One region of the Paenibacillus sp. FSL L8-0641 genome, then DNA from elsewhere that is predicted to be linked to it. Evidence: riboswitches for the same ligand, from Rfam matches in the RefSeq annotation. Region 1 holds a riboswitch; the other holds the start of a gene.
The links. A riboswitch is a leader RNA that binds a small molecule or an ion and turns the genes downstream of it on or off. The one in region 1 is predicted to bind S-adenosylmethionine.

Region 1 (11,084 bases):
GGTATATCCCGTATTGCCGGGGGCGCTCGCCATCTATTTTGCGTTTTTTGTGTACGGCTGGTTTTTCTCGTTTGCTTCATATAATAAATTGTTCTGGATCATTCAGACGCTAATCGTCGTTGCCCTTTTTATCGCGGATTACGCTGTGAATGCCTGGGGAGTCAAACGATTTGGTGGCTCGCGCCTGTCAGCGATACTGAGTACTATCGGGATTATTATTGGCCCCTTTGTTATTCCGGCATTTGGCCTGATTTTGGGACCATTTATTGGCGCTGTGCTAGGTGAGCTGATAAGCAAAGCCCCGCTGGACCGAGCTATTAAAGTGGGCTTTGGCTCTGTGTTAGGCCTTTTTACCAGCACCGTGATGAAAGTGATTTTGCAGCTTGCCATGATTATTGTATTCTTAATTTGGGTGTTATAACCCGAGATTCGTTATCATTTATTATGATTTGCAGAGACAGAATCGACATGCGGCTCCGCACCGGTGATGGCTCAGGCCATGACAGTTTGTGCGGGGCTTTTGCATGCGTGTGAACAGCAAGAAAGAAGGGAACGCATTTTGTCCAATAAAGAAACATTCCTTAAAGGTACGCTTATTTTAGCCGCTGCCGCCTTGGTGGCCAGAGTGCTTGGTCTGGTACAGCGTGTTCCACTGGAGCATCTGCTCGGTTCCGTCGGGAACGCCTCGTTTACCATTGCGAACAACGCTTACTTGATGCTGCTCACGGTGGCTACGGCCGGCATTCCAAGCACGTTGAGCAAAATGGTTTCAGAACGTTATGCACTGGATCGGCCTTCGGAAGCGCGACGTGTGTATCGTGCAGCTTTAATATTCGCGGCTGCGGCAGGCATTATCATTACAGCGCTGCTGTATTTTGGAGCGCCTTATTTTGCCGAGCATGTAGCAGGGGTTCCGCAATCCGCTTTGGCCATTCAGGCTTTGGCACCAGCATTACTGCTGTTCCCTGCCATTGCTATGATGCGTGGATACTTCCAAGGGCGCGGTAATATGACCGCAGGCGGTATTTCACAAATCGTGGAGCAGGTTGCACGGGTAGCGACCGCTATTATACTCGCTTTTATTATTTTGAAGCTGGGTTATGGAGATCGCGAGGTTGCAGCTGGGGCCTCCTTTGGGGGTGTCATGGGAAGTCTTGGCGCTCTGGCGGTCATGTTGTACTACACGGTAAAATTGCGTCGTCAGGATCGACAGGATCGTCAAGATCAATTCCAAGAGGAAAGCTCCGCGCTACCGATGATGCGCATTTACAAAGATATTTTTAAGCTTTCCATTCCGATTGTATTGTCGTCTCTGACCGTTCCGGCGGTCAACTTTATTGATACCTCGATTGTGGTGAGACTGCTGTCTGGTCAAGTGGGGTTGGATCAGGCGACTACTCAGTTGGGTTATCTAGGCTCTCGGGCACAGAGTGTGGCGGGGATTCCGCCGATTTTGGCCATTGCGCTCAGCCAATCGCTCATTCCGATCATTTCAGCGGCATTTGCTCGTAAGGATGAGCAGCATTTACAAAATCAGATGACGCTGGCTTTGCGTATCTCTATTTTGACTGGAATGCCGATTGTGCTGGCTTTATGTGTGACCGCCTATTCTATTAATGGTTTACTGTTCAGCTCGCTTGGAGGCAGTGGTATCATCGCTGTTCTGACACTCGGAACGATATTCCAGATTACGATGATGACTTCTAATTCGATATTGATCGGTATGGGCAAGCCGCGTATTTCAATGGTTAATGTCATGGTCGGGATCGTCGTCAAGTTTGCAGCGAGCTGGCTGCTGGCTGGTTGGCTTGGGATTTACGGGATCATTGCCGCAACCGGATTATGTTTCCTCGTGATCACGTTGCTGAATTTGCGTGTGCTTAAAGGGATCGTCTCCTTTTCCATCATGGGCCGTCGCTGGGCAGGTTTCTTAACCGCAGTCGTCGTCTCAGGAGCTATCGGGTACGGTGTAAATGAAGCCTGTATTCTGCTGGTGCATCTGATGCCTTCGCGTGTAGCCTTCTTCATCGCATGCTGCATTGCCGGAGCGACTGTACTGGTATGCTACTTGGTGTTGCTGGTTGTATTGCGCGTATTGCGCAGGGACGAGCTGGGCAACTACCCACGTATGTTGCAAAAGGTACTACGTCCGTTAATGCGCCTACAGCGTGAGTCCACAGGACAGCGAGGCTAAAAGAGCTCTCCAGTCTTTCAGTGGAAAGGTTGCAAGCTGTTATGGGCAACGTGGGCCATTGCTGTTTTTTGTATGCCATGGCGATGCTCGTGGCGCATGGCAAATAACAGCGGTCGCCTTGGTTCGCTTAGATGCCCAAGTGTGGAGCCGTCCTGAAACCAGTCATACCGGGGGATTGGATCATAAGCTGTATCGGACCAGACGGCGTTCAGCTCCGGGCTGTACAGACGTTGTCCTGGCGGTAGCCATTCATGTGCTAAAAGCGTTGCACTTTCATCTGGAGAGTGCAACGCTTTTTGTTCATTCGGGGTGAATAGTCCAGGCCAATAGTCGCTGCGTGAACCCGTATGCGGCACACTGTTAGCGAATGCTGATGCCTGGTCCAGCACCTGCTGATGGCCGAAGAGCATAGCATAGAGACTTTTGCCAAAGCCGATCCGCTCGTCCAAATGGCCGAAACGCTCCATCACTAGTCCAGCAAGCCCACCGTTTAGCCCAAGTGGAAATATAACCTGATTAAGCTGGAGCCAGTCATGCAAATAAAAGCCCGGCTTGTGTGTCACAAATTTTTGAAAATACGGATCTTTTACCACACGTCCTTCAATATAGTTTTGTTCATTAATGATGAGCGCCACAGTCAACAGAGAGCTATCACGCCATGCCCAGAAACGTTCCCAAAAGGGCTTCATGAATGGCGAAACGTGAAAATAAGGCAACAAATGAAAGCAACTCCGACCTAAATGACGGCTGTGCATGTAAAGTTGCAACTGCGGATAAGCGTCTTGAAAAATAAGGGCGTTACAGCGCTCCAGTAGCCGATACAGCCATTCCTTTTCCTGCTCGCCGAATAGGTTGTCAATCAGTCCCCCTTTCAGATCGGTCATATGATAGCCGCCATTACGAGAAACCAGGTGAGCCAGTAATGCCCAGTGTAACTCCGGGTAGCCACGATAGCATTCAAGGTAAGCAGCAGTGCGGGTAACGTTGCTGCGATTCTCCTGTGCTGTATCGTTCTTGATCCGCTCCAGCAGCTCACAGTCTGTTTCGCATAAGGGCATATTCAGAGAAGAGGGACGCGTAGCGGGTCCGTTCACCAACATTAACGCTTCAGCTTCATTCATAGCGGCCTGTGCCGTATGATAATCCCACGCTAGTTCACGCAAGGGGTAGCGTAATTTGCGGGATTCGGTCCAGGCTGCCCGTTTGCCTTCCCAAGCTTCCTCAGCAACACGGGGAACGGAACCCAGTAACTTTAGCCCTCCCTGAAGCTGTCGAGATGCCGTATGGAGCCATTCGGTAAGAGACATGACTAAATAACCTCCTTTCCAACTGCAAGCATCCCCGTATCCTGCCAAGTAAGTTGGGTATGCTGTTAGGATGTCGTCGTTTATGTGGTGGATTCTTAAGTATATATTTAGTATGCCTCAATGAGAGGGCTTCCAATCGGCATGTGAGCAGAATGGGGGAGTGTGCAAAAGCTTCACTTGGCGTTACAATAGAAAGTGCAATCTTTTCAGTATAAAAAGAATTTAAGGAGGAATCATCCATGCAAAAAATCGTCTCTCATGAAGACTTTAATAAGGCAATATCCACTCCGGGCGTAACGGTGGCTGTATTTAAGGCGGACTGGTGTGGGGATTGTCATTTCATTGATCCGTTCATGCCTGATGTGGAACAACAATATGCAGATAAGCTTACATTAATTGAGATTGATGTAGAACAGGCCGAAAGCGTCAGTCAAGAGCAGAATGTATTGGGGATTCCTAGCTTTATCGCTTACAGTGAAGGGCGAGAACTGGTACGTCTGGTGAACAGACTGCGCAAATCCCGCGAGGAGATTGAGCAATTTTTGGATCGGGCTGTTGAAGTCCATACGAGCTTGGCAAAATAATGAATGCTGTACATGCATACATGAAGGTTCCAAATTGAATTTTAAACATCAAGACATTCAGAAAGCCGCTTCCTTTCAAGGGGGCGGCTTTCTCACGAACACGTTCACATTTTGTCAACAAAGCTCGTATGTCAAGGAACGATATATCAGTTATAATTACTATAAGTGATCATTTCACAACATATAAAGTGAATAAATATTATATTTGGAAGGATACGGGTGAATTTGAATAACAAAATTAGAATATTAAAATGGCTGGCACTCGTAACATGTATTGTCATGTTTTTGGCTACCTTCGGTGGAGGTGTTGTGACGCGGACGGATTCGGGTCTGGGCTGTGGCCGGGAATTCCCGCTATGCAATGGTAAGCTGGTTCCGGCACATACGATCGCATCCCTTATTGAGTTCTCTCACCGCTCCGTCAGTGCCATGGCCGGGATTCTTTCTATCGCCTCATTTGTTGGCTTTTTGCTGTTTATGAAGCATCGAAAGGATTTACAGCTATTCTCGCTGCTCACGCTCTTGTTTGTGATCATACAAGGTGCAATGGGGGCGTTGGCTGTCATATTCTCCCAATCAGCTGCGGTCATGGGACTGCATTTTGGCTTTGCGCTTATCGCTTTTGCCAGTGCGACTATGATGACGCTGGGGGCCTGGCAGGAGCATGCGGACTCACGCCACACTCCGCGTCTGATTCCTGGGCCTGTCAGTCGGGGCTTTCGTAATTTTATATGGCTATCGACGATCTATACCTATATTGCTGTCTATTCAGGGGCGTTGCTTAGTCACTCGGTCATCCAGAAGGTTGTAAATATTGGAGGCTTCATATCTCCACTGTTGCTTCATCAGATTTCAGCCGGTCTGCTGTTCGTCATTATCTTGGCTGTGGGTCACTACGCATACCGTTATCACCCGAATCACCGGGACATCCGTATATTGGGTGTTGTATCGGTCTTGTTAATCCTGCTTCAAGTGGTGATTGGAATTATCTTGCTGTACGTCAACAGACCTGAAATCTACATGTTTATCGTGCTGGGGCATATGCTGGTGATTGCATCGTTGTTCTCCATCTTGGCTTATCTGAGCTATCGTGTATGGCAATTGTCACCGGATCGCAAGCTTGTTCCGACCCAAGCACAACGTACCTAAGCATTTCATAGATCATAGTGAAGCGGATTTTTTGCCCAAGTGGCGTTTAAACACGTATAATAGCATATAAGAAACAAACCAGGCCCACGAGTTTCTCGAGGGCTTGATTTGCTTAGGAGGAATCGTCCAGTTGATCTACCAGAATTTGCGCCAATTTATTGAAGCACTGCGTAAAGAAAATCATCTTAAAATTATAGAGGCACCTGTCGATCCTTACTTGGAGCTGGCTGAGATTCATCGAAGAGTCATTGAGGAAGAAGGGCCGGCACTGCTGTTCACGAATGTAAAAGGAACTCCGTTTCCTGTAGCCAGTAATCTGTTTGGCACGAATCGCCGTGTGGACATGGCTTTTGGCCCGCGCCCAGAGCAACTGATGGATGCGATTGTAGGAGCAACCAAAACATTGTTTCCACCTACACCCAAAGCATTGTGGAATGAACGTGGCCTGATTAAGGACATGCTAAAAGTAGGCCTAAAAACAGTATCTCATAGCGAGGCTCCTGTATTGGGAGTTCGCCGTACAGAGGCTCCGCTGGCACCACTGCCTAAAGTGACCAGTTGGCATGAGGATGGAGGACCGTTTATTACCCTTCCACTCGTGTATACCGAGAAGCCAGGTCAGCCCAAGGATCATAATCTGGGGATGTACCGCATTCAGATTTATGATGATCAGACGACGGGCATTCACTGGCAAATTCATAAAGGCGGCGGTTTCCATTATCATGAAGCGGAGCTGCGTAATGAGCCGTTGCCTACGACGATTATCATCGGTGGCCCGCCTGCTCTGATTGCGTCTGCCATTGCTCCAGCACCGGAAAACTTGCCTGAGCTGTTGCTGGCTTCGCTTATTATGGGAGGCAAGCTGCCCATGACAGAGGACCCGCTTGGGGGTCATCGGATTCCAGCAGAAGCAGAATTTGCAATCAGCGGTTATGTGCCACCTCATGAACGCCGTCCGGAAGGCCCGTTTGGCGATCATTTTGGATATTATTCATTACAGCATGATTTCCCTGTATTTCATGTCAAACATATGCATCACCGCAAGGATGCCATTTATCCGGCAACCATTGTAGGTAAGCCTCGGCAAGAAGACTACTACCTCGGTGAGTTTTTGCAACGTCTGCTGTCGCCTGCCTATCCGCTTGTGATGCCTTCCGTCAAGTCCCTGTGGGCGTATGCGGAAACGGGCGTACATGCGCTGGCAGCGGCAGTCGTACGTGAAAGCTACTCCCGTGAAGCGCTTGTATCCGGTTTTACCATTTTGGGTCAAGGTCAATTGTCATTGACCAAGTTCCTGATGCTGACAGATCGAGTCATTGATTTATCTGACTTTAACCTGCTGTTAGAAACCATTCTGGAGCGATTTAATCCAGCAAGGGATTTATTTATTTTCAATCACACGTCACACGATACACTCGATTACACAGGCCGCAAGCTGAATCATGGCAGTAAGGCGATCCTGATGGGAATAGGTGAGCCTGTACGTGAATTGCCTCGTGCTTATGAGGGAGGCGATCTGCCGGGAATTCGTGAAATTGAGCCCTATTGCGGAGGGTGCCTCGTTGTGTCCGGCTCTTCCTTTGAGCAGGAGCCTGAACTCGCTGCGCGTGTATTGGAGCGATTAGCTGCGGGTGAGCAAGAGTGGCCGCTCGTTTTCATTGTGGACGATGCCAAGGAAGTCGTTCGCTCTCAAGCCTCGTTCCTGTGGACGGTATTCACTCGCTTTAACCCGGCTACGGATATGTACGCGGACAGCGAAGTGCGTTTGCATCATCTGAACTATAAGCTGCCGATTGTAGTGGATGCGCGTATGAAGCCGGGGTATCCGGATGAGGTGTTACCGCGTGAGGATATTGTTAAGCTTGTAGATCAACGATGGACAAGTTATTTCGCTTGACGCCCTAATTAAACCTACAGCCGGATTTTATATTTATAAGGAGGCGTAAGCATGATACGCAAGCTACTGGGTGAGCCGCCGCGTGTGAACAAGGGCATCCTGCTAGATGCCATGAATAGCATGTCAGATATGTTGAACCTGCTGGAACGGCAAATTCAGGCTGGTGGAGATCCGACCCACGATTTTCGGAAGGCGGATATTTTGACACGCGGTCTAATGTCATCTCTGGATGAACTGGAGCAGAGCCATCATGCTGCCGCCTTTTTCCGTATGAAAGTGAAAGCCGGATATGCTGAAGATATGAGTGAGGATGAAAAATCCGACTATGCATTGTATGTTTTCTTTTATAAAGATGGGTTTGTGAGGGTATTTTCCATTTTGGATAAGCTGGGCAACTGGCTGAATGATCTGTATGATTTAAAAACAGGGCAGTATAAGGCGCATTATTCGTATTTTACCGTGTTGCGGCAACTCAAGTATCTCAAAATGCATCCTGTATTGACCGATAATTTAAATGATATCAAGGATACATACAACGATGCCATCAATCGGCTGCGTAAGCGGCGGAATACGGAGATACACTATATGAATACGGAAATGCAGGATGATCTCTGGCAACGACACCGAGCTTTGTATGGAAAAATCCAATTGGAGGACCTCGATCACCATTTGGAAGATTTGCAGCAGGGCTTGGAAATGGTGTGTCGGTCGTTGTCAATCGCCTTTACTTATACTGCGAAACAATGGGAGAACCGGGCAGTACGCCCAAAAATATGATAGAAAATATCCTTTGACAAAGCAATGTAAACTATCTATACTGAAACCTAGTTTCAGAAAAATGCTTGAATTATGTTTTTTTATATAAACTTAACGGACAGCTAAAGCTGGAGTTTAACATATTTTTCTTATCCAGAGAGGTGGAGGGACTGGCCCGATGAAGCCCGGCAACCCGTTCTTTCCCGGTGTAATACACTGGGAGGGAACATGATGGTGCTAATTCCTACAAAACCGCTAGAGTTATAGCGATTTTGGCAGATGAGAAAAGGATCGCAAGGTGGGGCCCTTTTCATTCTGTGAAAGGGGCTCTTTTTTGTATAAATAAATAGCGATTTTATACAATCCTGAGAGATGACAACTGGTAAAAAGGGTAAGGAAGAAGTGAAGGGGGTCGCAGCACGTTGATAGAGCTTAAGCAGTTAACCAAGCATTATGGCAAAGGCAACCGACGCGTTAATGCGCTGTCTGGGTTGAATCTTTCTATACAGCGTGGAGAAATATTCGGAGTGATTGGTCACTCCGGGGCAGGGAAAAGTACATTGATCCGCTGTATTAATTTATTGGAACGCCCTACTTCAGGTGAAGTATGGGTAGACGGGGTAAACCTCACTACTGTGAGTCAATCCCAGTTACAAATGCAGCGCCGAAAAATCGGAATGATTTTTCAGCATTTTAATTTGTTGTCTTCGGCGACGGTATATGACAATATTGCATTTCCGTTGCGGCTGGTAAACACGCCCAAGCAGAAGTTGGACAAGAAGGTTCGTGAACTGCTGGAACTGGTGGGTCTCGAAGAACACAGTGGAAAATATCCGTCACAGCTCTCAGGTGGACAGAAGCAACGGGTAGGAATTGCACGGGCGCTGGCTAGTGATCCTCATGTATTGCTGTGTGACGAAGCGACTTCGGCGCTTGATCCGCAGACGACGGGGTCTATCCTGAAATTGCTGCTGGATATTAATCAGCGTTTTAATTTAACCATCGTGTTGATTACACATGAAATGCATGTCATTCAAAGCATTTGTGATAAAGTTGGCGTCATTCATCAGGGCGACATCGTGGAGCAAGGTCCGGTGGCGGAAGTATTTTTGAAGCCGCAGCACCAGGTAACCAAGGACTTTATCCAGCGGGAGTCAGAACATCCCGAGGAGTTGCAAGCAGCGATTGCGGCAGCAGGTGAGGGCGAGTCGGCGCAGGTGGTACGTATCTCCTTCTTGGGCAGCAAAACATATGATGCGATTCTGTCGCGTACGGCTCGAAGCACTGGGGTTGATTTTGCGATCTTGCAGGGAACCATATCTACGATTAAAAATGTACCCTATGGTCAGCTAATCGTTCGTTTTGAAGGGAATCATGAGGATATAGAGCATACGCTGCGCGAAGTGTCTGGGCAAGGACTTGATGTGGAGGTGATCGGACAATGAGCGAACTTGATTTTTCACAAGTGAGTTGGGAAGAGCTAGGGAATTCTACGCTGGAAACCCTTCAGATGCTCGGTGCATCCGCATTGTTCACCCTCATTATTGGTTTGCCGCTCGGCATATTATTGTTTCTGGCGAGCCGCTCCTCGTTGACTCTGATGAAGGTGATATACATTGTATTATCATTCATCGTTAACATTTTACGTTCCGTGCCATTTATCATTTTGATTGTTGCACTTATTCCTTTTACACGATCGCTGGTAGGTACCTCGACCGGGGTGTTGGGAACCATCCCACCATTGGTTATCGGGGCTGCCCCATTCTTCGCACGTCTTGTCGAAACGTCTCTGCGTGAAGTGGACAAGGGTGTCATTGAAGCCGCACAAGCAATGGGGGCCTCGACAGGACAAATTATCCGGCGTGTGCTGTTACGTGAGGCACTTCCGGGACTGCTAGCCGCATTAACCATTACCGTCGTTACACTCGTATCCTACACGGCAATGTCCGGGATGATCGGGGGCGGTGGACTGGGTACACTGGCTATCAACTACGGCTATTATCGTTATGAAACGGCTGTAATGATCGTTGCGGTCGTGCTGATGGTCGTATTGGTTCAATTGCTGCAAATGGCGGGAGACCGTCTCGTGCGGCATTATACTCGAAAATAGGGAAAACATATAGATATCCTTATTGATCAGGACGTCTGCTCCTGAATATTACAAATTATTGGAGGGGTAATAACATGAAGAAATGGGTATTGGCTGTATTAAGCTTGACATTAATTGCGGTGCTGGCTGCTTGCGGCACAAAGAGCACAACATCGGATACAAACAATGCGGCCGAAAATACAGGCGGATCACCACGTGAAGTGGAGCTGAAAGTTGGAGCTTCTCCTGTGCCGCATGCGGAAATTTTGGAAGCAATCAAACCTCAGTTGGAAAAAGAAGGGGTTCGTCTCCAAGTCGTTCAGTTTAACGACTATGTACAGCCGAACGTTCAATTGTTTGACAAGCAGTTGGATGCTAACTTCTATCAACATGTACCTTACTTGGATGTGATGAACAAAGAGCGCAAAATGAATTTGGTTTCTGTGGGCGCGGTTCACCTGGAGCCTTTCGGCATCTACTCCCAAAAATATAAAAAGCTTGATGAACTCCCAGATGGCGCAACGGTAGCCATTCCGAACGATGCAACAAACGGAGGCCGTGCATTGTTGTTGTTGGAAAAACAAGGTCTGATCAAGCTGAAAGACGCAAGCAACATTGAAGCTACGGTAAAAGATATTACTGAAAACAAGAAAAACCTGAAATTCAAGGAGCTGGAAGCGGCTATGCTGCCACGTCAGTTGCCTGAAGTGGACATTGCGTTGATCAACACGAACTACGCTCTGGAAGCTAAGCTGAACCCGACGAAGGATGCACTGGCACTGGAAGATAAAGATTCTCCATATGCTAACGTTCTGGTAGCTCGTCCTGATAATAAAGATTCTGAAGCGATTCAGAAGCTGCTTAAAGCTTTGCAATCCCCAGAAACTAAAAAATTCATTGAAGATAAATACCAAGGCGCAATTATCCCGGCATTTTAAGTAGGGAACGAGAACACATTGCACGCAAACCCCAGATTCTCTTGAACAAGAGGACTGGGGTTTCTTTTGGATAGAGTTGTAGGGGAAGCTTAAATATTTTATACTTGGGGGTGACCGTTCTCTGTGAACAGGAGGAAAATTGTTGAGAGATAAAGTCGCATTCATAACGG
Region 2 (11,084 bases), 2.7 Mb from region 1:
TAAACAAATCCTTATGAACGGAAGCGGGTGATTGGATGGATCATCTGGTATTTGAGGTTGGATTGGCTATTGCTCTCATCGCTGCAGCCGGACTTATTTCCTCCAAACTGCGCTTCTCGGTCATCCCTTTTTATATCCTGATCGGAATGGCAGTTGGACCGCATGCGATGGAGCTATGGCATTTTGATTTTCGCTTTATCGAAAGCGCCCCTTTTATTGATTTTATGGGAAGAATCGGAGTGCTGTTTCTTCTCTTCTACTTGGGTCTGGAGTTTTCAGTAGGTCGGTTAATTAAATCAGGCCGCTCCATTGCCGTGGGTGGCACCATTTATATTGGCATCAATTTCACACTGGGGCTGGCTCTTGGCTTCCTGAGCGGCTTTCCTGTAGCAGAAACACTGGTTATCGCCGGAATTACAACCATATCATCCAGTGCTATTGCTGCGAAGGTGCTGGTAGATCTCAAGCGGACTGCCAATGCTGAAACTGAAATGATTTTGGGCATTATTATGTTCGAGGATGTTTTCCTCGCCGTATACATCTCCATCCTCTCCGGATTGGTTCTTAGCGATTCATCCTCGCTCGGGGGTGTACTGCTATCAGCGCTAATCGCGCTTGGCTTTATGCTTGCAGTCATTATTATCGGTCGTAAGGCCGTCCCTCTGTTAAATCGGATTCTCCGTATTCGCTCCAATGAGGTATTCGGACTTGTTGTTTTCGGCTCCCTGTTTCTGGTGGCTGGTTTTTCGGAAACGATTCATGTGGCGGAAGCTATCGGCGCCCTGTTAGTCGGTCTCGTACTGGCCGAAACGGAACATGCCAAACGGATCGAGCATTTAATTGTTCCTTTCCGCGATTTCTTTGGCGCTCTGTTCTTTTTCAGCTTTGGGCTATCCATTGATCCACTGTCCCTAGGAGGAAACGCGATATGGCTTGCGCTGGCAGCAGTCGTTCTCACGTTATTTGGGAACATTTGGGCAGGAATGTTGGCTGGGCGTACGGCCTCCTTATCTCCCAAAGCGTCAGCAAATATCGGCCTGACCATTGTGGCACGGGGTGAATTTTCGATTATCATGGCCAACTTGGGTAAAGAAGGTGGTTTACTTGATATTGTTCAACCTTTTGCAGCCATCTATGTACTCATACTGGCCATTCTTGGACCACTTCTCACAAAGCAGTCAAAACCTATTTTTAATATGTTAAACAAAATATTCAAGTTCAAGGACCCCCGCCTACGAAAAGAAGAAAGTAACTCGGCGTAACTGTAAAGCTGGATACGACAATCCATAGGAGGGAAGGCTATGCCGCACGCTATTAAACATGCCGAAACTCTATGAGGCGGCTTGTGAAGCCCGCTTCAGAAGATGCGAGCAGGTTCCCTGTCTTTTATACGGTGATTGGCGGAATTACGGCATCCGTCGGTCTGGAATTGTTTTTGCATCCGCATGATATGATCGCTGGAGGCGTCACGGGGATCTCCAGACTCATGTCGCTTTATACACAAGAGCATTTTGGGTTATTGCTATTCGTTTTGAACTTGCCACTCATGCTGCTGTATTCATTATCCACTCACAAACCCATGCTGCTCCGTGCACTACCCGGCTTGTTCGCCTTTTCAGGCTCAGCCATCATTCTTTCGCCTTTTCCGGCAGTGAGCGGCCATGCGGTCGTATGTGCTTTGGGCGGCGGAATCTGTATCGGTCTTGGCGCAGGGCTGGCAGCTCGTCACGGTGGTCTGCTTGATTCACTAGGACTTAACGAACCAGGCGATGGCCGTCCATCCACATTGTTGCTAACACACCGCAAGATTCCGTTAATACAGATTGTTATGCTATGTAACGGTCTGCTGCTCATTACAGCTGGCTTTGTGCTAGGCTGGGAGCCAGCTCTATATTCAGCCTTATCCTGCCTCGCCGCCTACGAAACGACCCGGCTGATGTTTACCGGTCTGACGCGTATGGTTTGTGTTGTCAGCAAGAAGCAGCCAACCGTCGAGGATGCTATATATCGCAGGTTGCGTATACACAGCACGCCTGTTGAAGGCTCTGCCCAGATAGAGGGCAAGATCAAAAGCGAATCTGAGGATAAAAAAGAACAAATGGTCATCGTTTACAGCGTTCATCTGTTGGATTTGCAGCGCTTTAAGGCAGTCATCCAAATGGCAGACCCGCAAGCTGAGATCATGTATATGAAACGATGGAAAGCATAGCAAAGTAACACATCAAAAAAACGCTTATCTGCACTAATCTATGTATAACGATTAGTACAGATAGGCGTTTTGTAATGAACACTATATTAACGGATATTAATTCTGCATGATAAAATCATGTTCAATACTGCTGGCACTGTCAAAAGTACGAATAATATCATAACGGGTATTACGCTGTGCCGGAATGTGACCCGTCTCGCGGATCAACTGTAAAATGGATTCAATGTTAACCTTATACGTTGCGCCTGCAGCGGAAACTACGTTTTCCTCAATCATGGTGCTACCAAAATCATCGCAACCGTAGTACAACGATTTTTTACCGATTTCAGGTCCCATAGTTACCCATGAGGATTGAATATGCTTGATGTTATCCAATACAAGACGACTGATCGCAACGGTCTTCAGATATTCCTCCGGCGTCTGACGTTCCTTCTTCAGGTTGGTATTGTCTGGCTGGAAGGTCCAAGGAATAAAGGCCAAAAATCCTTCAGAATTATATTTGTTTTCAATGCATTCGTCCTGAGCATCACGAACACGCAACAAATGCAGCGCACGCTCCTCCATCAACTCGCCAAAGCCAATAACCATCGTAGCAGTCGTGTTCATCCCAACCTTATGAGCCGTTTGCATGACATCCATCCAATCACGCCAAGAGCCTTTGAGACGGCTAATTTTGCGGCGTGTGCGGTCATCCAAAATTTCTCCACCTCCGCCCGGAAGCGAATCCAATCCAGCTTCATGAATGGCGCGGATTGTTTCTTCCATAGAAAGACCAGATTTCTCCTTCATTTTGTGAATTTCAGCTGGCGAGAAGGAGTGCATCGTAATATCGGGAAAACGCTCCTTGATACCTTTCAGCAAATCGGTATAATAACTGAACGGCAGATTCGGGTTCACACCGCCTTGCATTAGAATTTCGGTGCCACCTACTTCCTGCGTTTCCTTGATCTTCTGAAAGATCACCTCATCCGGCAAAACATAACCTTCATCAGAACCTGGTCTACGATAAAAAGCGCAGAAGCGACAGTATACGTCACACACGTTTGTATAGTTAATATTTCGTCCGATAACGAAGGTTTTAACGGGATCGGGATGCATGCGATTCATGACTTTATTCGCCGCATGACCGATTTTTTCTACCTCGTCTGATTCGAACAAAGCAACGGTATCCTCTAAATTCAGGCGTTCGCCGCGTAGGGCTTTATCTAAAATATGGTCGATTACACTCATGGTGTATCCTCCTTCGCTGTCACAGGGCGACGAAATGAACGACAGGACTTATGAACGAGAATGCTTTCACAAACCTGCGTTCGAACCCTGCCGTAATGTATGTTCATGACTAGCCTTGTATGTTGTCTGTGCTATTTAGCATAGTAAAACCTAATGATAATACTAACATATCTTTAGGTAAGGAACCATACTTATTCCCGCTTCTTTCTGCTTTTCACCTAGGAAAACAGGCAACTGCCAAGCTTATCTCAACGTTGCATATAGCCAAAAAATAAGAAAACAGAACTGAAAAGTGTCTTTTTTCACACTGTCGTTCATGTTATTTTATAGAAAACAGCAAGCCTCCTGAAATACTGGAAACTTGCTGTTTAGTACTGTACATATTTGCTCTCAGCGTGAAAACGACAAAGATGCTGCGGATGTGCTAACGCTCTAGCGCAGCGCCTCATCCAGATCACTGATCAGGTCGTCAATATCCTCCAAACCTACGGAGAAACGGAGTAGTCCGTTCGTAATCCCGCGCTCCAATCGTACACTATGGGGCATAGCCGCATGTGACATCATCGCCGGATACGACAAGATGCTTTCCACAGCTCCCAGACTCACCGCTACAATTGGAATACGTACGCGACTGAGGACTTCTTTTGCACGCTCACCAGAACCCACATCAAAAGATATCACTGCACCATAACCGCTGGATTGGCGCTCATGAACTTCACGCCCTGGATGATTCTCCAGACCCGGGTAGTATACCGCCTCAATGTCGTTGCGCTCGTTCAGCCAGTTAGCGAGCTTCGCTGCGCTCTTTTCGCTGTGAGCCATACGAGCCTCCAGTGTCTTCATACCGCGCATGAGCAACCATGACTCCTGCGGAGCCAACACGGTACCCAGTCCATTTTGGAGCTGCTTGATTTGTCTTCCCAACGATTCGGTACGTGCTACCGCAAGTCCTGCCAGCACATCGCTGTGTCCGCCCAGAAACTTGGTCGCACTGTGCAATACAATATCAACTCCCTGCTCAATCGGACGTTGATAATAAGGTGTCATAAAAGTATTATCCAATAACGTTAAAAGCCCGTTGTCCTGTGCCCAAGAAGTTATTCCTGCCACATCGGTAATTTTGAGTGTCGGATTGGACGGAGTTTCCATATATACAGCCCTTGTATTCTCCTGCAACGCATCTTTCACAAGGTTGAGGTCCGTCATGTCGACGAAGGTCGTTTCGATATTCATCCGTTTCAAAATGGAGGTCAGCAGTCGATATGTTCCTCCATATACGTCCTCGGAAACAATGACATGATCTCCAGCAGACAAGAGCATAAATGTAGTAGAGATGGCCGCCATACCTGATGCAAAGGCAAAACCGCTGGCTCCTCCTTCTAATAAGGCGATGTAATCCTCCAAAGCTTGTCGTGTCGGATTACCTGAACGGCTATAGTCATGCTGTGGAGGATTAAAAATATCGTGATGGTGGAAGGTAGAAGCTTGATAGATCGGGACGCTCGATGCCCCCGTAACGCTGTCAATTTCAGAGCCAAAATGCAGCAGCTTGGTAGCGAACTTCCGCTCTTTGTTCAGATCCTGCCCGATCCTCCTCGCATCCTCTATCATTGCAGCTCTCCTCCTTCTACTTCTTGACGTGCCGCTTCCAACGCCGAACGTAAATCTTCAATTAGGTCGTCTGTATGCTCAATGCCTACGGAGAAACGCAACAGCCTGTCATCTACCCCGACTGCATCCCGAATTTCTGCTGGTATGTCCGCATGTGTCTGCACAGCGGGATAGGTCATTAACGATTCCACACCGCCGAGACTTTCCGCAAACGCAATGAGCTTAATGTGACGAAGCAAAGGTTCCACATAACGAGCATCCTTTACTTTAAAGGAAAAGATACCCGTATTTCCGCTGGATTGTTTATTTTGAATCTCACGACCTGGATGGCCTTCTAGAGCTGGATAAAATACTTCCGCCACAGCCGGATGCGTCAGTAAATAGTTAGACAGCACTGTTGCATTATGCTCGTGTCGGTCCATACGCAGCGCTAACGTCTTCATGCCCTTCATTAACTGGTAGCAATCGCTTGGGGAAAGCACGGCCCCTATGGAATTGTGCAGGAATGCAATTTCAGCTGATAGCTCTTTGCCTTTGGTTACGATCAACCCTGCCAGCACATCGTTGTGTCCGCCCAAATATTTAGTTGCGCTATGTACCACAATATCCGCGCCCAGTTCCAATGGCCGCTGGAAATATGGCGTTAGCAGCGTATTATCTACAATGGTAAGCAACTGATGTTGTGATGCCCATTTAGCCACCGCTCGAATATCAGTAATCATCATTAACGGATTTGTAGGCGTTTCTATGAATACAGCTTTGGTATTCGGTCGACATGATCGTTCGAGTGCTTCAAGATCGTTCGTATCCACATAACTGGCTGTTACACCAAATTTAGATAGAATACGCTCCAGCAAACGATAGGTCCCGCCATACAGGTCCAGCGATACTATGAGATGATCTCCCTGTCCAAACAATGCAAATACCGTTTGCAGTGCCGCCATACCTGAGCTGCATGCAAAGCCTGCATCACCCGATTCAAGTGCAGCAGAAGCCTCTTCCAGTACCTTTCGCGTGGGATTGATCGTCCGAATGTAATCAAATCCTGTGCTTTGACCCAGACGGGGATGGCGGAACGCCGTAGATTGGTAAATCGGGTAATTAACAGCCCCGGTTACTGGCTCCTCTACTGAGCCGATTTGTGCCAATCTGCTTTCGATTTTCCACTGTTTCTCACTCATATGAATCCTCCTGTTCACTTCCATAGTGGGTGCTATAACCAATCCTGCAAAAATGGATGTCAAAAACTATACTGCTGCGCTACTGCAAGGTGGTACTGTACAAGGGTAAACTACAAGCCCCTTTTTTAAATCTGGGGCCCGATATCGTAAGGTGTTTCTTGGTATACATAATAGTTCAGCCAATTCGAGAATAATAAATTGGCGTGCGCCCGCCAGATTGAGGGCGGTGTGCGCTCAGGATCATCATTTGGGAAATAATTTTTGGGAACTTCAATATCCATTCCTTTGGCCACATCGCGGTCGTATTCCCATTTCAGTGAAAGCGGGTCATATTCAGAATGCCCAGTTACAAAAATTTGTTTACCGTCAAGCGTGGCTACGAGGTACACTCCAGCTTCCTCGGATTCGGATAAAACTTCTAATTCGGCGATATGATCAATATCTTCCCGACGAACCTCCGTATGTCTGGAGTGAGGGGCATAAAACAGTTCATCAAAGCCGCGTAACAATTTTACTTTAGGTTTTATCACGGTGTGTGGAAATACACCGAAGCATTTGTAGTCGAGCCCATATTTAGGGACATCGAAATGATGGTATAAGCCTGCCTGTGAGGCCCAACAGATATGCATGGTCGAAGTTACATTCGTTTTCGTCCATTCAAAGATTTGCCGGATTTCCTCCCAGTAGTTCACATCCTCAAACTCAAGCTGTTCAACCGGGGCTCCTGTAATGACCATGCCGTCAAAACGACTGTTCTTGATCTCGTCGAACGTTTTATAGAACATGTTCAAATATTCTTGCGATGTATTTTTGGATACATGAGACTTCATGTGCACCAGCGTGACATCCACTTGCAGCGGCGTATTGCCGACCAGGCGCAACAGTTGGGTTTCCGTCGTTTCCTTTGTAGGCATTAAATTCAAAATGGCGATACGCAACGGACGAATATCCTGATGATAAGCCAAGCTTTCATCCATTACGAAAATATTTTCGCCCTCCAGCACTTCCTTAGCAGGTAATGTGTCTGGGATTTTAATCGGCATGTAAACTCACTCCTTGTTAGGTAAGTTTTGCGAAAATCGTCTTGTTGAGATGCCGGGCATATAATAAAAAGACCTTTCTCTGGTTAGAGAAAGGTCATATTTGTATCCATATGCGCCTCTCTCATCTGTCAGGGCAACGCGCTTTGTACAAAGCGCGCGTCCTGCAAGAATTAGCACCGTGCGATTAAAATCGCCGGTTGCCGGGTATCATCGGGCTAGTCCCTCCACCTGCTCTTGATAAGATTTCGCTATATTCATTTTGGGTTCACAAAGTTCTTGTTGTTCACTTTAATGCATCGGCTGGGCTTCGTCAAGATGGGACTTGCAAATTTGTAACCTGCATTCACATTTTGTCTACCTTTTCCATAGGTTAAATCATATCCCTCCTATCGCTAAAGCTCTTGCCACTACTGTTGATTTTGCCCATGATTTTGCGCTTGAAAGGCCGTAGGCCGAGCGTTATACTATACAAGTGCTATTAGGCAAAAATATGGAGCAGTAGTGCAGACTTGAGTGTTTCCTGCGATACTGTGGCAATCTAAAAAAAGAACATTTGAGAGGTGAATCCGGAATGGAAGGCGACCCGAGTCCGAATAGGCGGCGATCCCTGAACAACAGCATAGGAATGACTTCAGCTTGCCGAAAGACGGGACGCCAGGCTCTGCATGCTCCAAAAGCCTCCGGCTTTTGATGAGAGTGCACGCTTACCCGCACCGGCTAACTGGCTAACTGAGTCCATTCCTTATGCTTAAGGTAAACGTATTTCCGTTACGGCGGAGCATAAGGAGTGACGTATATGAAAATCCGTTTGGTCAACAACGGGGTTTTTACCCCTGTCGAAGAAATTGAAATGGCGCTTACTGCACCGGCAGAAGGTTTTTATTGGATTGATGCCGATGTCGATGATTTGGCAGTGCTCCAGCCTTTATTTTCCATGCATGATCTTGCAGTAGAAGACTGTTTGAGTGAAGAAGAACAGCGTCCGAAGATTGAAATTTATGAAAGCCATTATTTTATCGTTGTAAATAGCATTCGTTTTGATGATGAAGAAATATTTTTGCGAGCTTTGAACATTTTTCTCGGCCGCCATTTTATCATTACGGTGACCAAGCAGAAAATCAATGAGCTTCGTACCCTCAAGCCTATGCTGTGGGAGCAAGAAGTCAGCCAGCCTGACCGTTTTATGTATCTGTTGGTCGACTTAATTGTTGACAACTATTTTCTGGTTGGTGACCGGATTGAGGTCCGCATTGAAAAGCTGGAAGAAGATATTCTAATGCATACGAAAAAGTCGCATTTGAACGAAATCATCGGCTTACGCAGTGAGATTCTGTGGCTGAAAAAAGTGTTGGGCCCGCAAAAAGAAGTCATCAATACCCTGAACAAGCGGGATTTGCGGCTCATCGACGATCAATTGCAAAAATATTTTAGCGACATTTATGAAAATGCTGTGAAAATTTCGGAGACTTTCGAAACTTACCGCGACTTGATGGGTAACCTTCGAGAAGCTTATCAATCCAGTATCGCCAACCGTGCCAATGAAATTATGCGTGTGTTTACAGCAATTACGACCGTATTTATGCCATTGACGGTCATTACCGGAATATATGGGATGAACTTCGATAATATGCCTGAGCTTCATACACGTTATGGCTATTTTGTCGTCATTGGTATTATGGTGGCATTAGGCGTCAGTATGTTCTGTATTTTCCGTAAGAAAGACTGGGTTTAAAAATAAAAGGGGAAAAAGTATCGAATTGGATACTTTTTTCTATTTTCAAGCTTGGTCATAAAAAGCAGCAGCCGTGTCCTGTGAGGAACTGGCTGCTGCTTTTTAGTATGTTGGACCCTGAATATACTTTAATACCTAGCTTTATCCAACCAGTTCTATATTATCCAACATGTCGGTCGGGTACCTGCTGATGACGAAACCGTATACGGATCAGACGCAGACGCTCATAAATCTGATCCAGTCCTGTTTCGGTTGCCTTTTCTTCCCCATACACTTTCAGCATGACGGGCTTGAGCAACGTATCCCCCAACTCTTCATAAGCAGACCAGATAGCTGCCTGCTCCGCCTCAGATACATTCACCAATTCGTTGTGGATCAGCTTCTCCATATCAATACCATCTCTATCCAAATGCTCCACAGCTTCAATCATCTCTCTACGATGCAAACCTGTCTTCATTCCGATATGCTCCAGTGAAAGACCGTCCGAAATGCCCTCAATAATCGTTCTAGTTAAGCTGAATTTGTTCAGCTCCTGCCTGTACTGGTTCTCTTTTTGCTTGTATAACCATGACAAAAAAACTTCTTCTTCCAGCGTCTCTGTTACCCAGTTCAACGGAAATGGCGTGGTGCGGTCATTTTGTGTCGTAATAGCCAATAGCTCCGTCCCATATTGCGACACCTTACCCTGACCCATACCAGGCAGCTCCAACAGTTCTTCTTCGGTATGGGGAAGATAAACGCTAATGAGCCGAAGCAGTCGATTCGTAGCGATAAAATAAGGTGCTTTTCGTTCCGTTGCTGCTTTTTGCCGTCTCCACATCGTCAATTGCTCATACACTTCATCACGTGGATACAAATCACTGTAGCAATACAGCTTTTGCAGCGTCTGTCCTCGCCCTGATGATCCTTCTTGCTCATGAAATACGCCATGGATTAAGGGCCTGTAGCCCTCAGCCATTTTGAGCGCCAGCTCATGACGGTATACATGCAGTAATTCCTGCCACAAGCTGCCCTCATACCAAAGGTCGTCTATACTTTCATCCGGGACATGGTGTGTGCTCCAGCCTGCACTCCATCCCCCTTCATGCTGCCCAATCCATACCTGAGCAAAGTCCTCATAGCCCTGTTCATTCCGTTTGGACAAGCGATTTAAAAATACTATCTCCATGATTTCTTCCTCCCTCATATCGTTGAAAGACAGTCCCGCACAACACAAAAACGCAAAAAAAAGCACCTATCCTGCGTATTCGCAAGAAAGGTGCTTCCCTTTTTGAGCCGTACTATACTGTTGCCTATATAATAACCGTACCTTGGAGTGCCGTCAACCCTAAATTCTAATGATTCAGCTTTTCCTTTGCCAATGCCAGAGCACCACACAATCCAGCATTGTCACCCAATCCTGGAGATACGATATATTGCTCAATATCTGTTGTCAGACTCGAATGCTGCACGTATCCGTTCAAAAGTTCTTGTAGTTTGGTACGAATGAGCGGGAACAATTGGTCTTGCTTCATTACCCCCCCGCCCATAATAATTTTTTGCGGGGACAGGATTAATACATAGCTCATTAAAGCCTGTGCCAGATAGTGCGCTTCCATTTCCCAGGCCGGGTGATCGACAGAAAGCTCATGTCCTTTAACCTTCCATCTTTTTTCGAGCGCAGGACCTGCTGCCAGACCCTCCAAACAATCTCCGTGATACGGACATGTCCCCTCGTAAGTATCTTCTGGGTGACGACGTACCAGAATATGCCCCATTTCCGGGTGAGATAATCCATGTATCAGCTTTCCACCAACCAAAGCACCTGCCCCGATGCCTGTACCTATCGTGATATACAGACAGTTGTCCAATCCTTTGGCGGCACCCCAAATAGACTCACCAAGTGCTGCTCCATTCACATCCGTATCAAACCCCATAGGCACATCAAAATGCTCTTTCAGTTTACCAATCAGATTGTAATTTCCCCAATGTGGCTTTGGCGTTGTTGTAATATAACCATATGTATCACTACCTTCGATAGGATCAATCGGCCCGAACGAGCCTACGCCCAATGCTTCAATGCCCTTGCCTTCAAAAAA

Region 2: it holds a riboswitch for S-adenosylmethionine, as region 1 does, so the genes downstream of both, metA (homoserine O-acetyltransferase MetA) here and MKY16_RS19960 (methionine ABC transporter ATP-binding protein) in region 1, are expected to answer to the same signal.

Annotation. Positions count from the first base shown of each region.
Region 1 is NZ_JBBOUW010000001.1:4,403,022-4,414,105, reverse strand. Features, by position in the region: gene MKY16_RS19995 (DUF456 domain-containing protein) at 1-421, shown strand, start outside; gene MKY16_RS19990 (putative polysaccharide biosynthesis protein) at 560-2,194, shown strand; gene MKY16_RS19985 (DUF2515 family protein) at 2,212-3,501, opposite strand; gene MKY16_RS19980 (thioredoxin family protein) at 3,741-4,085, shown strand; gene MKY16_RS19975 (COX15/CtaA family protein) at 4,305-5,234, shown strand; gene MKY16_RS19970 (UbiD family decarboxylase) at 5,365-7,131, shown strand; gene MKY16_RS19965 (Cthe_2314 family HEPN domain-containing protein) at 7,183-7,908, shown strand; SAM riboswitch class I at 8,034-8,173, shown strand; gene MKY16_RS19960 (methionine ABC transporter ATP-binding protein) at 8,310-9,332, shown strand; gene MKY16_RS19955 (methionine ABC transporter permease) at 9,329-9,997, shown strand; gene MKY16_RS19950 (MetQ/NlpA family ABC transporter substrate-binding protein) at 10,072-10,914, shown strand; gene MKY16_RS19945 (SDR family oxidoreductase) at 11,057-11,084, shown strand, end outside.
Region 2 is NZ_JBBOUW010000001.1:1,697,573-1,708,656, reverse strand. Features, by position in the region: gene MKY16_RS07680 (cation:proton antiporter regulatory subunit) at 1-31, shown strand, start outside; gene MKY16_RS07675 (cation:proton antiporter) at 36-1,262, shown strand; gene MKY16_RS07670 (YitT family protein) at 1,346-2,209, shown strand; gene mqnC (cyclic dehypoxanthinyl futalosine synthase) at 2,306-3,439, opposite strand; gene MKY16_RS07660 (aminotransferase class I/II-fold pyridoxal phosphate-dependent enzyme) at 3,872-5,050, opposite strand; gene MKY16_RS07655 (PLP-dependent transferase) at 5,047-6,231, opposite strand; gene metA (homoserine O-acetyltransferase MetA) at 6,357-7,274, opposite strand; SAM riboswitch class I at 7,393-7,518, opposite strand; gene corA (magnesium/cobalt transporter CorA) at 8,071-9,006, shown strand; gene MKY16_RS07640 (HRDC domain-containing protein) at 9,167-10,174, opposite strand; gene MKY16_RS07635 (ROK family protein) at 10,341-11,084, opposite strand, start outside.